2 regions of the Streptomyces siamensis genome follow, and region 1 is predicted to be linked to the other one. Evidence: riboswitches for the same ligand, from Rfam matches in the RefSeq annotation. Region 1 holds a riboswitch; the other holds the start of a gene.
What was found. Region 1 has a riboswitch for S-adenosylmethionine ahead of thrC (threonine synthase). Riboswitches for the same ligand answer to the same signal wherever they lie in the genome.
Positions count from the first base shown of each region.

Region 2: another riboswitch for S-adenosylmethionine. It lies ahead of ABEB03_RS45350 (putative leader peptide); the one in region 1 lies ahead of thrC (threonine synthase).

Region 1 covers NZ_BAABKB010000005.1:248,811-253,452, reverse strand. Annotated here, with positions in the region: gene ABEB03_RS12900 (alpha,alpha-trehalose-phosphate synthase (UDP-forming)) at 1-517, opposite strand, end outside; gene ABEB03_RS12895 (glucosyl-3-phosphoglycerate synthase) at 626-1,600, opposite strand; SAM riboswitch class I at 1,805-1,963, shown strand; gene thrC (threonine synthase) at 1,981-3,267, shown strand; gene ABEB03_RS12885 (MoaD/ThiS family protein) at 3,264-3,539, shown strand; gene ABEB03_RS12880 (cold-shock protein) at 4,034-4,240, shown strand; gene groL (chaperonin GroEL) at 4,576-4,642, shown strand, end outside.
Region 2 covers NZ_BAABKB010000010.1:36,428-41,069, reverse strand. Annotated here, with positions in the region: gene ABEB03_RS16765 (ABC transporter ATP-binding protein) at 1-736, opposite strand, end outside; gene ABEB03_RS16760 (glutathione S-transferase family protein) at 869-1,621, opposite strand; gene ABEB03_RS45350 (putative leader peptide) at 1,856-1,921, opposite strand; SAM riboswitch class IV at 1,958-2,103, opposite strand; SAM riboswitch class IV at 2,232-2,340, shown strand; gene ABEB03_RS16755 (amino acid ABC transporter permease) at 2,675-3,655, shown strand; gene ABEB03_RS16750 (amino acid ABC transporter ATP-binding protein) at 3,652-4,440, shown strand; gene ABEB03_RS16745 (ABC transporter substrate-binding protein) at 4,562-4,642, shown strand, end outside.

The DNA of each region.
Region 1 (4,642 bases):
CGATCCTGAGGTCCGGGCGCAGCTCGCGCAGCATGCCGGGCACCAGACACAGGTGGTAGTCCTGCACGATCACCACGGCACCCTCGGCCGCGGTGTCGGCCAGCGCCTCGGCGAACGCGCGGTTGTACGTCTCGTAGGCGGCCCACCGGCGCCGGAACTCCGCGTCGAAGACCGGCTCCAGGGGCGTCTGGTAGAGCATGTGGTGCACGAACCAGAGGACCGAGTTCGCGATGCCGTTGTAGGCGTCGGCGTGCACCTCGGCGTCGATGTCGAGCATGCGTACGCCCTCCTCGGCGACCCCGCGGCGCACCGCCTCGCGGTCGCCGTCGCCGAGCGCCGAGCACACCCACAGGGCGCCCGCGTCCGGACCGATCGCGGAGAGGCCGGAGACCAGCCCGCCGCCTCCCCGCCTGGCGTGCAGCGAACCGTCCTCGCGCACCTCGTACGAGACCGGGCCGCGGTTGGACGCGACGAGAATGCGGTGGGCAGCGCCCTGCGCAGAAGCCGTGGAAGCCATACGCCTCAACCTAGCCCGGCCCGGAAACGCTCAAACGTACGGACGACGGTACGAACAGGCCGTATACGACCGGCGGAGTCGGTCACTCCGTGTTTTCGCAGACCGGGGCTATGCCACTTTGCGTGACTGGTATTCGGCGATGTCCGCCATCGGTGGCCGCTCCTCCGTGTCGACGGAGTAGGTGCGCGGCTCGAAGCCGTCCTCGCCCCGCTCGAACTGGGTGAGGGCCGGGCGGACGAGGTGCCCGCGGGCCAGCCGGAGCTGTGCGGTGCGGTAGATGGCGGCGGCCATCCGGCCGAGCGCCTGGCCGTCCTGGTGACGGTGCTTGCGGACGCCGACGTCGACCTGGGCGAGGGCGTCGAGGCCCACCAGGTGCAGCGCGTCGACGAGCATGCCCAGTTCGACGCCGTACCCGACGGGGAACGGCAGCTGTTCGAGCAGGGAGCGGCGGGCCGCGTACTCGCCGCCCAGCGGCTGGACGAAGCCCGCGAGTTGCGGCCAGTGCATGTTGAGCAGGGGACGGGCCATGAGCTCGGTGACACGGCCGCCCTGGCCGGCCGCCGCCGTCGCTCCGGACGCGGAACCGTCGGACACGGTCAGCGGCCGGTCGTACATGGCCTTGACGAGGTCCACACCCGGTTCGGTGAGCAGCGGGCCGACGATCCCGGTGACGAAGTCCGAGGAGAACTCCTTCAGATCGGCGTCGATGAAGCAGATGACGTCCCCGCTCGTCACGAGCAGCGACCGCCACAGCACCTCGCCCTTGCCGGGCACGGCCGGGATGCGCGGCAGGATGTCGTCGCGGTGCACGACCCGCGCGCCCGCGGCGGCGGCGACCTCGGACGTGCGGTCCGTGGAGCCGGAGTCGACGACGACGATCTCGTCGACGAGGGGGACCTGTTCCATCAGGTCGTGGCGGATGATCGCGACGATGTCGCCGACCGTCTCCTCCTCGTCGAGGGCGGGCAGGACCACGCTGACCGTCGAACCGGTGGCGCGTTTCGCGGCCATGAGCTTGTGGAGCGGGCGATCGGACACGGACCAGGAGCGTGTGCCCAGCCAGCGCTCAACTTCTTCCAGCACAGTCTGCGGCTCCTCACTGTTTGATCACATGCTCTCATCGGCATGCCCGCCGTGGCAGCGGCTGATCGGCTAGGGCCGTCTCGCGGTTCGGACGACAGGTTCAACTGTCCTGGCCGTCGGTTACAGTCTTGAACAACGCGGGTGACCATCGCATGTCCTGGATCGTCGGCGCGTAAGCAGTTCAATAGTCAAACAATCAAATACCGCTCATCCAGAGGGGCAGAGGGATACGGCCCGATGAAGCCCCGGCAACCCTCCAGCCGGTCTCGTACCGATCGACGTCTCGATCGCACCGCGAGGCTCCCGGCTTGGGAAGGTGCCAAATCCGTCTCACGGCGAGATGCGTCGTGAGGAAGATGAGGAGAAAGGGCCTCGCCTCCATGGCTGCGCAGACAGTTGCAACCACCACGAACTCCGTCGACCTCGGTCCCGCCGCCGCCCTCTCGTGCCGGGAGTGCGGCCACCGCGTGCCCCTCGGCCCGGTCTTCGCCTGCGAGGAGTGTTTCGGCCCGCTGGAGATCGCGTACGACTACTCGGCCTACGACACCGAGGAACTCCGCAAGCGCATCGAAGCGGGCCCCGCGAACATCTGGCGCTACGCGCCCCTGCTGCCCGTCCCCGCGGACGTCGCCGAGAAGCCGAACATCAACCCCGGCTGGACCAAGCTCGTCAAGGCCGACAACCTCGCCCGCGAACTGGGCGTGACCGGCGGCCTGTACGTGAAGGACGACTCCGGCAACCCGACGCACTCCTTCAAGGACCGCGTCGTCGCGCAGGCCCTGGAGGCCGCCCGCGCCTTCGGCTTCACCACCCTGTCCTGCTCCTCCACCGGCAACCTCGCCGGCGCCGTCGGCGCCGCCGCGGCCCGCGCCGGCTTCCGCTCCTGCGTGTTCATCCCGCACGACCTGGAGCAGGGCAAGGTCGTCATGGCCGCGGTCTACGGCGGCGAACTCGTCGGCATCCAGGGCAACTACGACGACGTGAACCGCTTCTGCTCCGAGCTGATCGGCGACCCGGCCGGCGAGGGCTGGGGCTTCGTCAACGTCAACCTGCGCCCGTACTACGCGGAGGGCTCCAAGACCCTCGCCTACGAGATCTGCGAGCAGCTCGGCTGGAAGCTCCCGGACCAGCTGGTCGTCCCGATCGCCTCCGGCTCCCAGCTCACGAAGATCGACAAGGGTCTCCAGGAGCTGATCAAGCTCGGCCTCGTCGAGGACAAGCCGTACAAGATCTTCGGCGCCCAGGCCGAGGGCTGCTCGCCGGTCTCCGTCGCCTACAAGGCCGGGCAGGACGTCGTCCGCCCGCAGAAGCCGGACACCATCGCCAAGTCGCTGGCCATCGGCAACCCGGCCGACGGTCCGTACGTGCTCGACATCGCGCGGCGCACCGGCGGTGCGGTGGAGGACGTGAACGACGAGCAGATCGTCGACGCGATCAAGCTGCTGGCGCGCACCGAGGGCATCTTCGCGGAGACGGCCGGTGGTGTGACCGTCGGCGTCACCCGCAAGCTGATCGAGAACGGTCTGCTCGACCCGGCCCTGACCACGGTCGTGCTGAACACCGGCGACGGCCTCAAGACCCTGGACGCGGTGGCCTCGGACACCGGCCTGACCGCGACCATCCGCCCGAACCTGGACTCCTTCCGAGAGGCTGGCCTCGCATCATGAGCGTCAACGTCCGCATCCCCACCATCCTGCGCACCTACACCGGCGGCCTGGCCGAGGTGAGCGCCGAGGGCGCGACCCTCGCCGAGGTCATCGCCGACCTGGAGAAGAACCACACGGGCATCTCCGCGCGCGTCCTGGACGACCAGGGCAAGCTGCGCCGCTTCGTCAACGTCTATGTCAACGACGACGACGTGCGGTTCGAGCAGGGTCTCGAGACGGCGACGCCTGACGGTGCGGGCGTGTCGATCATCCCGGCCGTCGCCGGAGGCTGACCCCCGAGCGGTGACATGCCGGCCTGGGCGCGAGGCCCGCGGACGGACGTCACCGAGAGTGAGATCGTTACCGAGGGTAATGCCCATCACCGAGAGTTCATCGAATTGCCCCCTCCGTGAGAGAAACGGAGGGGGCAATTCTGCATGGTTGAGCACGGTACAGTTGGGGAACCCGCTTGGCATTTCATGCCGGACGCATATGAGTACCTGTGCGGCACCCGACAAGAAGTAGCCAAAGTGCCCCGCCTTTTTGAGCCGTTTATGGCATTTACGGGGCCCGACTTGCCCTGAATCTTCGCACATTCTCCGCATATTCCCGATCGGCCGTGCCCAGAATTCTCGTCCGATTGACCTGTTGCAGACGGCAGTTGGGCAGATACATTCAGCCGCGGTCGACGCGTTCCGGCGCACACCCCCAACCGTTGGGGGGTGAGGTCTGACCCGGATCCGCGAAGTGTGGATCTGTGCAAGGGCCAGTAATAGGGGAGTTAGGCATGGCTCAGGGCACCGTCAAGTGGTTCAACGCGGAGAAGGGGTACGGCTTCATCGCGGTCGACGGTGGTGCGGATGTATTCGTCCACTACAGCGCGATTCAGATGGACGGCTACCGCACCCTTGAAGAGGGCCAGCGGGTCGAGTTCGAGATCTCGCAGGGTCAGAAGGGGCCGCAGGCGGACATGGTCCGTTTGGCTGCCGGCTGAAGCACGCGCCGACTGATTGTTCGACGTGACGAAGGGCTCGTATCCCCATGGGGTACGGGCCCTTCGGTCTGTCCGCGGCGCGGGGGCCGTCCCGTGGTCCGCTCCCGTGCGCCCCTGTGTTCACCTGGGGATCCGCTGGAGCCGCTTGCACTCGACAGGGGCGAGTGCTAATCATTGGCGTTAGCACTCTGAAGGTGAGAGTGACAACGAAGGACCGGGTCGGTGAGGCCCGCAGGCCGGGTGGGGCAAGGAACCACGAGGCATGCAGGCCGTCCGTCGCGGGCGCCAGCGCGGTCCTGTGAGCTTTCCACCCCAGTCCGGGAGGACCACTTCACATGGCCAAGATCATCGCGTTCGACGAGGAGGCACGGCGCGGCCTTGAGCGCGGTATGAACCAGCTCG
Region 2 (4,642 bases), on a different contig from region 1:
GCCCGCGGATGCCCCGGTCGGCGCCGAGGAACTCCTCCACGAACGCGTCGGCGGGCGACGAGAGCAACTCGTCGGGCGAGGCGAACTGGGCGAGCCTGCCCCCGGTGCGCATCACGGCGACGCGGTCCCCGACGGTGATCGCCTCGTCCATGTCGTGCGTGACGAACACGATGGCCTTGCCGAGTTCCTCCTGGATGCGGAGCAACTCCTCCTGAAGGCCGCGCCGGACGACCGGGTCGACCGCGGAGAACGGCTCGTCCATGAGCAGGACCGGCGGGTCGGAGGCCAGCGCGCGGGCGACGCCGACGCGCTGCTGCTGACCGCCGGAGAGCTGATAGGGGTAACGGCGGGCCATGCCCGGGTCGAGGCCGACCCGCTCCATGAGTTCGGCCGCGCGGGCTCGGGCGCGCTCCTTGGACCAGCCGAGGAGCCGCGGGACCGTGGCGATGTTGTCCAGGATCGTGCGGTGCTGGAAGAGCCCGGCGTTCTGGATGACGTAACCCATGGACCGCCGCAGCGCGTTGACGGGCCGGCTGCGGATGTCCTCGCCGTTGACCCGGATCGTTCCGCTGCTGGGTTCGACCATGCGGTTGATCATGCGCAACGTGGTGGTCTTGCCGCAGCCCGAGGGTCCGACGAGAACGGTGATGGAGTGGTCCGGTATCTGGAGGGAGAGGCGGTCGACGGCCACCGTGCCGTCGGCGTACCGCTTGCTGACATCTTCGATGGCTATCAAGAGTCGGAACCCTTCGGGAACGGCTTCGCTCGTACGTGGCGCGATCGTGTGTACGAGGGTGCGTAGTCTAGTCAGTTGATGTTCGATCGCGATTGCCGCAGGTGAAGGATTCGCTGGGCGGGACGGGTTTCGTCACCCGTCGCGGCGGGTTCGCGGGGTGAGCTGACACCGGGCACCCCGGAAGGCGGGGTGCTCGCCGAGACGGCGCGCGTAGGCGTCGAGTCGGGGATGCCGGGCGAGGGTGTCGGCCGGGACGCCGGCCGCGCCGGTCTGGGTGAGCGCCGCCCACAGATCCACGTCCGCGGCGGTCAGCCGACGGCCCAGAACATATGGATACACGGCCAGTCGGCGGTCCAGCGGCGCCAGCGCCGTGGACAGGACGTCCGCCGACGCGGCCGGCGTGACGTCACGGTCCAGGAGCCGGGACAGCGCGTCGATGTCCGCGGCGAGTGCTGCCGGGCGCAGCGTGGTGACGTAGGCGGCGTCGCCCCCGCCCGCGAGGCCCGCGAGATCACGCAGGATGTCGGGGGTGTGATTGCTGACGACGCGTCCGCTCCAGCGGTCGCACAGCGTAGGGGCGGTCAGCGGGCCCTCGTAGTGGTGCCAGGTGGCCTCGTAGGCGCGGCGCAGCCCGGCGAACGCCTCGGGTGTCGCGGCGGGATCCGCCAGGACCGTGGTCGCCACCGAGTCCTGCAGGCCCAGCAGGCGCAGGGTCACGGACAGCCGCAGCGAGCGCGGACAGTCCTGCGACAGGTACAACTCGTAGCGGTGGGGCGCCGGGTAGAAACCTCCGGCGACTCCCTCTCCGATGCGGCTGCGGATGCGCGGTGCGCGGGCCGGCCCCGACGGCGCCCCGCCCCGGGGACGGAGGCCGGGCAGGGACACGGCCGGGCCCGGGTCCCCGGGGAGCGGGCAACAGGGCGCCGGGGCACCGGGGTTGGAGGTGCTCGCGTCGGCCGCGGCGCCGCCGCATGTACTGGAGATCCCTGAATCCGAAGCGCGCGACGATGTCTTGGGCATGACTCTCCCTGGGAACGACGAGGTCCCGGCCCCGCCCGTGGGCGGCGGCCGTGGAGGAACGGAGTGACTGCGCTTGCGTACCGGCTCGACGCGGCCGGTCTAGTAGGCGCTGGAGACCCGCTGCAGATCGATGTGCAGACGTCTCGTCAGATCGTTCCTGGGCATTCCCACCGGTCCCGCTCCAGGGTCCGCGCTCCTGCGCGACCACGCTTGCCCCACCACGCCGGCGGGACCCGGTCGTCACCCGGGGCACCCCGTCGCGGTGGAAGGGTTGCCTGTCAGCGGGCCGGGGCCGATCACCGCGTCGCACGGAAGAACCGAGTGACGAGGCGCTGACAATCGTGACCGTCCCCGTCAGTCTCGGCGGGCTCCCCGGAGCCGTCAAGAAGGCGTGGACCGGGTCTCACCAGGTGGTCATCCTGGCCGCCCGGCGTTGACATCGGTTTCCGGAAGTGCCTAACTTACGCCGCAGATCGGTCATGAGTGTCAGCGACAAGCCCTGGCTCGCTGTCCGGCAACCCTCCTGTCGCGGTGGGGTGCCCCAGGTGAGGACCGGACCGGAAGACCTTCGGTAAGCGCGAGCGCCCACGGGCGGGAACAGCGATGGAGACGGCGATGCACACAGCTTCGAGGAAGGCCGCACGGCGGCCCCGCGGCTGCGTCCTGCTGTGCGCCGACCGCTGCGTCGACCTGCTCCGTGTCAACAGCGCACTGTGTAGCGCCCCGGGCTGTGCCCGCTGTCAAGGCTGACGGCGTTCTGAATCCCTGACGCGCACCGCTGAGCGGTGTGCCCTCTGTCCGCCCAGCCCCCGGTACCGGCGTCCTCCCGCAGTCCGTCGTCCGCGGCCGTCCCACGGCGCCGCGCCGACGTCGCGCCCGCACGCCCGCCCCGGGGTGTCCCTCTTTGCTGGAGCACCCATGAGTGAACCCCCCGGCGCCGCCGTGTCTCTCGCCGAGGCACCGCCCGCCCACCCCCCGGCGAAACCGCTCACGGCCCAGCGGGTCCTGCCGCTGCGCAGGCCGGGCCGCTGGATCGGCACGGCCGTCGTCCTGGTCCTGCTCGCCCAGATCGTCCACGGCCTGGCCACCAACCCCTTCTACCAGTGGGACCGCTTCCGCTACTGGTTCCTGCGCCCCACGATCCTCGACGGCCTCGTCATCACCCTCGAAGTGGCCGCGCTCAGCGCCGTGCTGGGACTGCTCGGCGGGGTCCTGCTCGCCCTGGCCAGGCTCTCCGGCAGCCCGGTGCTGCGCGCGGTGAGCTGGCTGTACACGTGGCTGTTCCGCTCCGTGCCGCTGATCGTCGTGCTGATCTTCCTCTACAACTTCAGTGCCTTGTACAAGACGTTGAGCCTCGGCGTCCCGTTCGGCCCTGCCTTCGTCAGCTTCGACGAGTCGCGGCTCGCCACCGACATGGCGGTCGCCGTCATCGGACTCAGCCTCAACGAGGCCGCGTACGCCTCCGAGGTCGTCCGCGGCGGCATCCTCTCCGTCGACCAGGGCCAGCACGAGGCGTCCGCCGCGCTCGGCCTGCCGAAGGGCTACCAGTTCACCCGCATCGTGTTCCCGCAGGCCCTGCGGTCCATCACCCCGAACTACGTCAACCAGCTGATCGGCCTGATCAAGGGCACGTCCCTGGTCTTCTACGTCTCGCTGCTCGACCTGTTCGGCTCCGTGCAGACGATGGGCAGCACCTACCCCGGCGACATCGTGCCGCTGCTGCTGGTCGCCACGGTCTGGTACCTGATCCTGACGAGCGCCGTGTCCGTCGTCCAGTTCTACGTCGAGCGGTACTTCGCCCGGGGCGCGACGCGCACCCTGCCGCCGACCCCCCTGCAGAAGGCGCGCGCCGGCCTCGGGGACCTGCGGGCCCGGCTGCGCAAGGAGGCCGCCGTATGACCACCGCATCGACCCTCGAAGCGAGCCCCGCCGCCCTGGAGGTGCACGACGTGCACAAGTGGTACGGCACCCAACGGGTCCTCGACGGCATCGACCTGACGGTCCGTCCGGGCGAGGTCACGGTGATCCTCGGCCCGTCCGGCTCCGGCAAGTCGACGCTGCTGCGGGTGATCAACCACCTGGAGAAGCCCGAGGTCGGACACGTCAGCGTGAACGGCGAGCTCATCGGCGTACGCCGGCACGGCCGACGGCTGAAGGAGCTCGGCGAGCGGGCGATCCTGGCCCAGCGCAGCCGGATCGGCTTCGTCTTCCAGAACTTCAACCTGTTCCCCCATCTGACCGTCCTCGACAACGTGGCCGCCGCGCCCGTCGCCACCGGGAAGCTGAGCCGGCCCGCGGCCCAGGAACTCGCACGCGAACTCCTCGGCCGGGTGGGCCTCGGCGACAAGGCGGGCGCCTACCCGCGCCAGCTGTCCGGCGGCCAGCAGCAGCGCGTGGCGATCGCCCGCGCCCTCGCGCTGCGCCCGGGGATCATCCTGTTCGACGAACCGACCTCGGCACTCGACCCCGAACTCGTCGGCGAGGTCCTGGCCGTCATCAAGGACCTGGCGACCAGCGGCACCACCCTCGTGATCGTCACCCACGAGATCGGCTTCGCCCGCGAGGTCGCCGACCGGGTCGTCTTCGTCGACGGCGGCCGCATCGTCGAACAGGGGCCGCCCGGCCAGGTGCTGGACGCGCCGCGCCACGAGCGGACCCGGGACTTCCTCAGCAAGGTGCTCTGACCCGCACCCCCGCACCACTCCCTGACACCTCCCGGCGTGCCCCACCGCTCCCACGCACCACCCGGCGTCAGGCCCCCCACCGTCACGTCACGCCCACCCTCACTCAGCGACAAGGACAGCCATGCCTACGCACTTCTCCCGACGCAGCCTGATACGCGGGCTCACCGCGGCCACCGCGGTCGTCTCCCTGGCCGCCTCCATG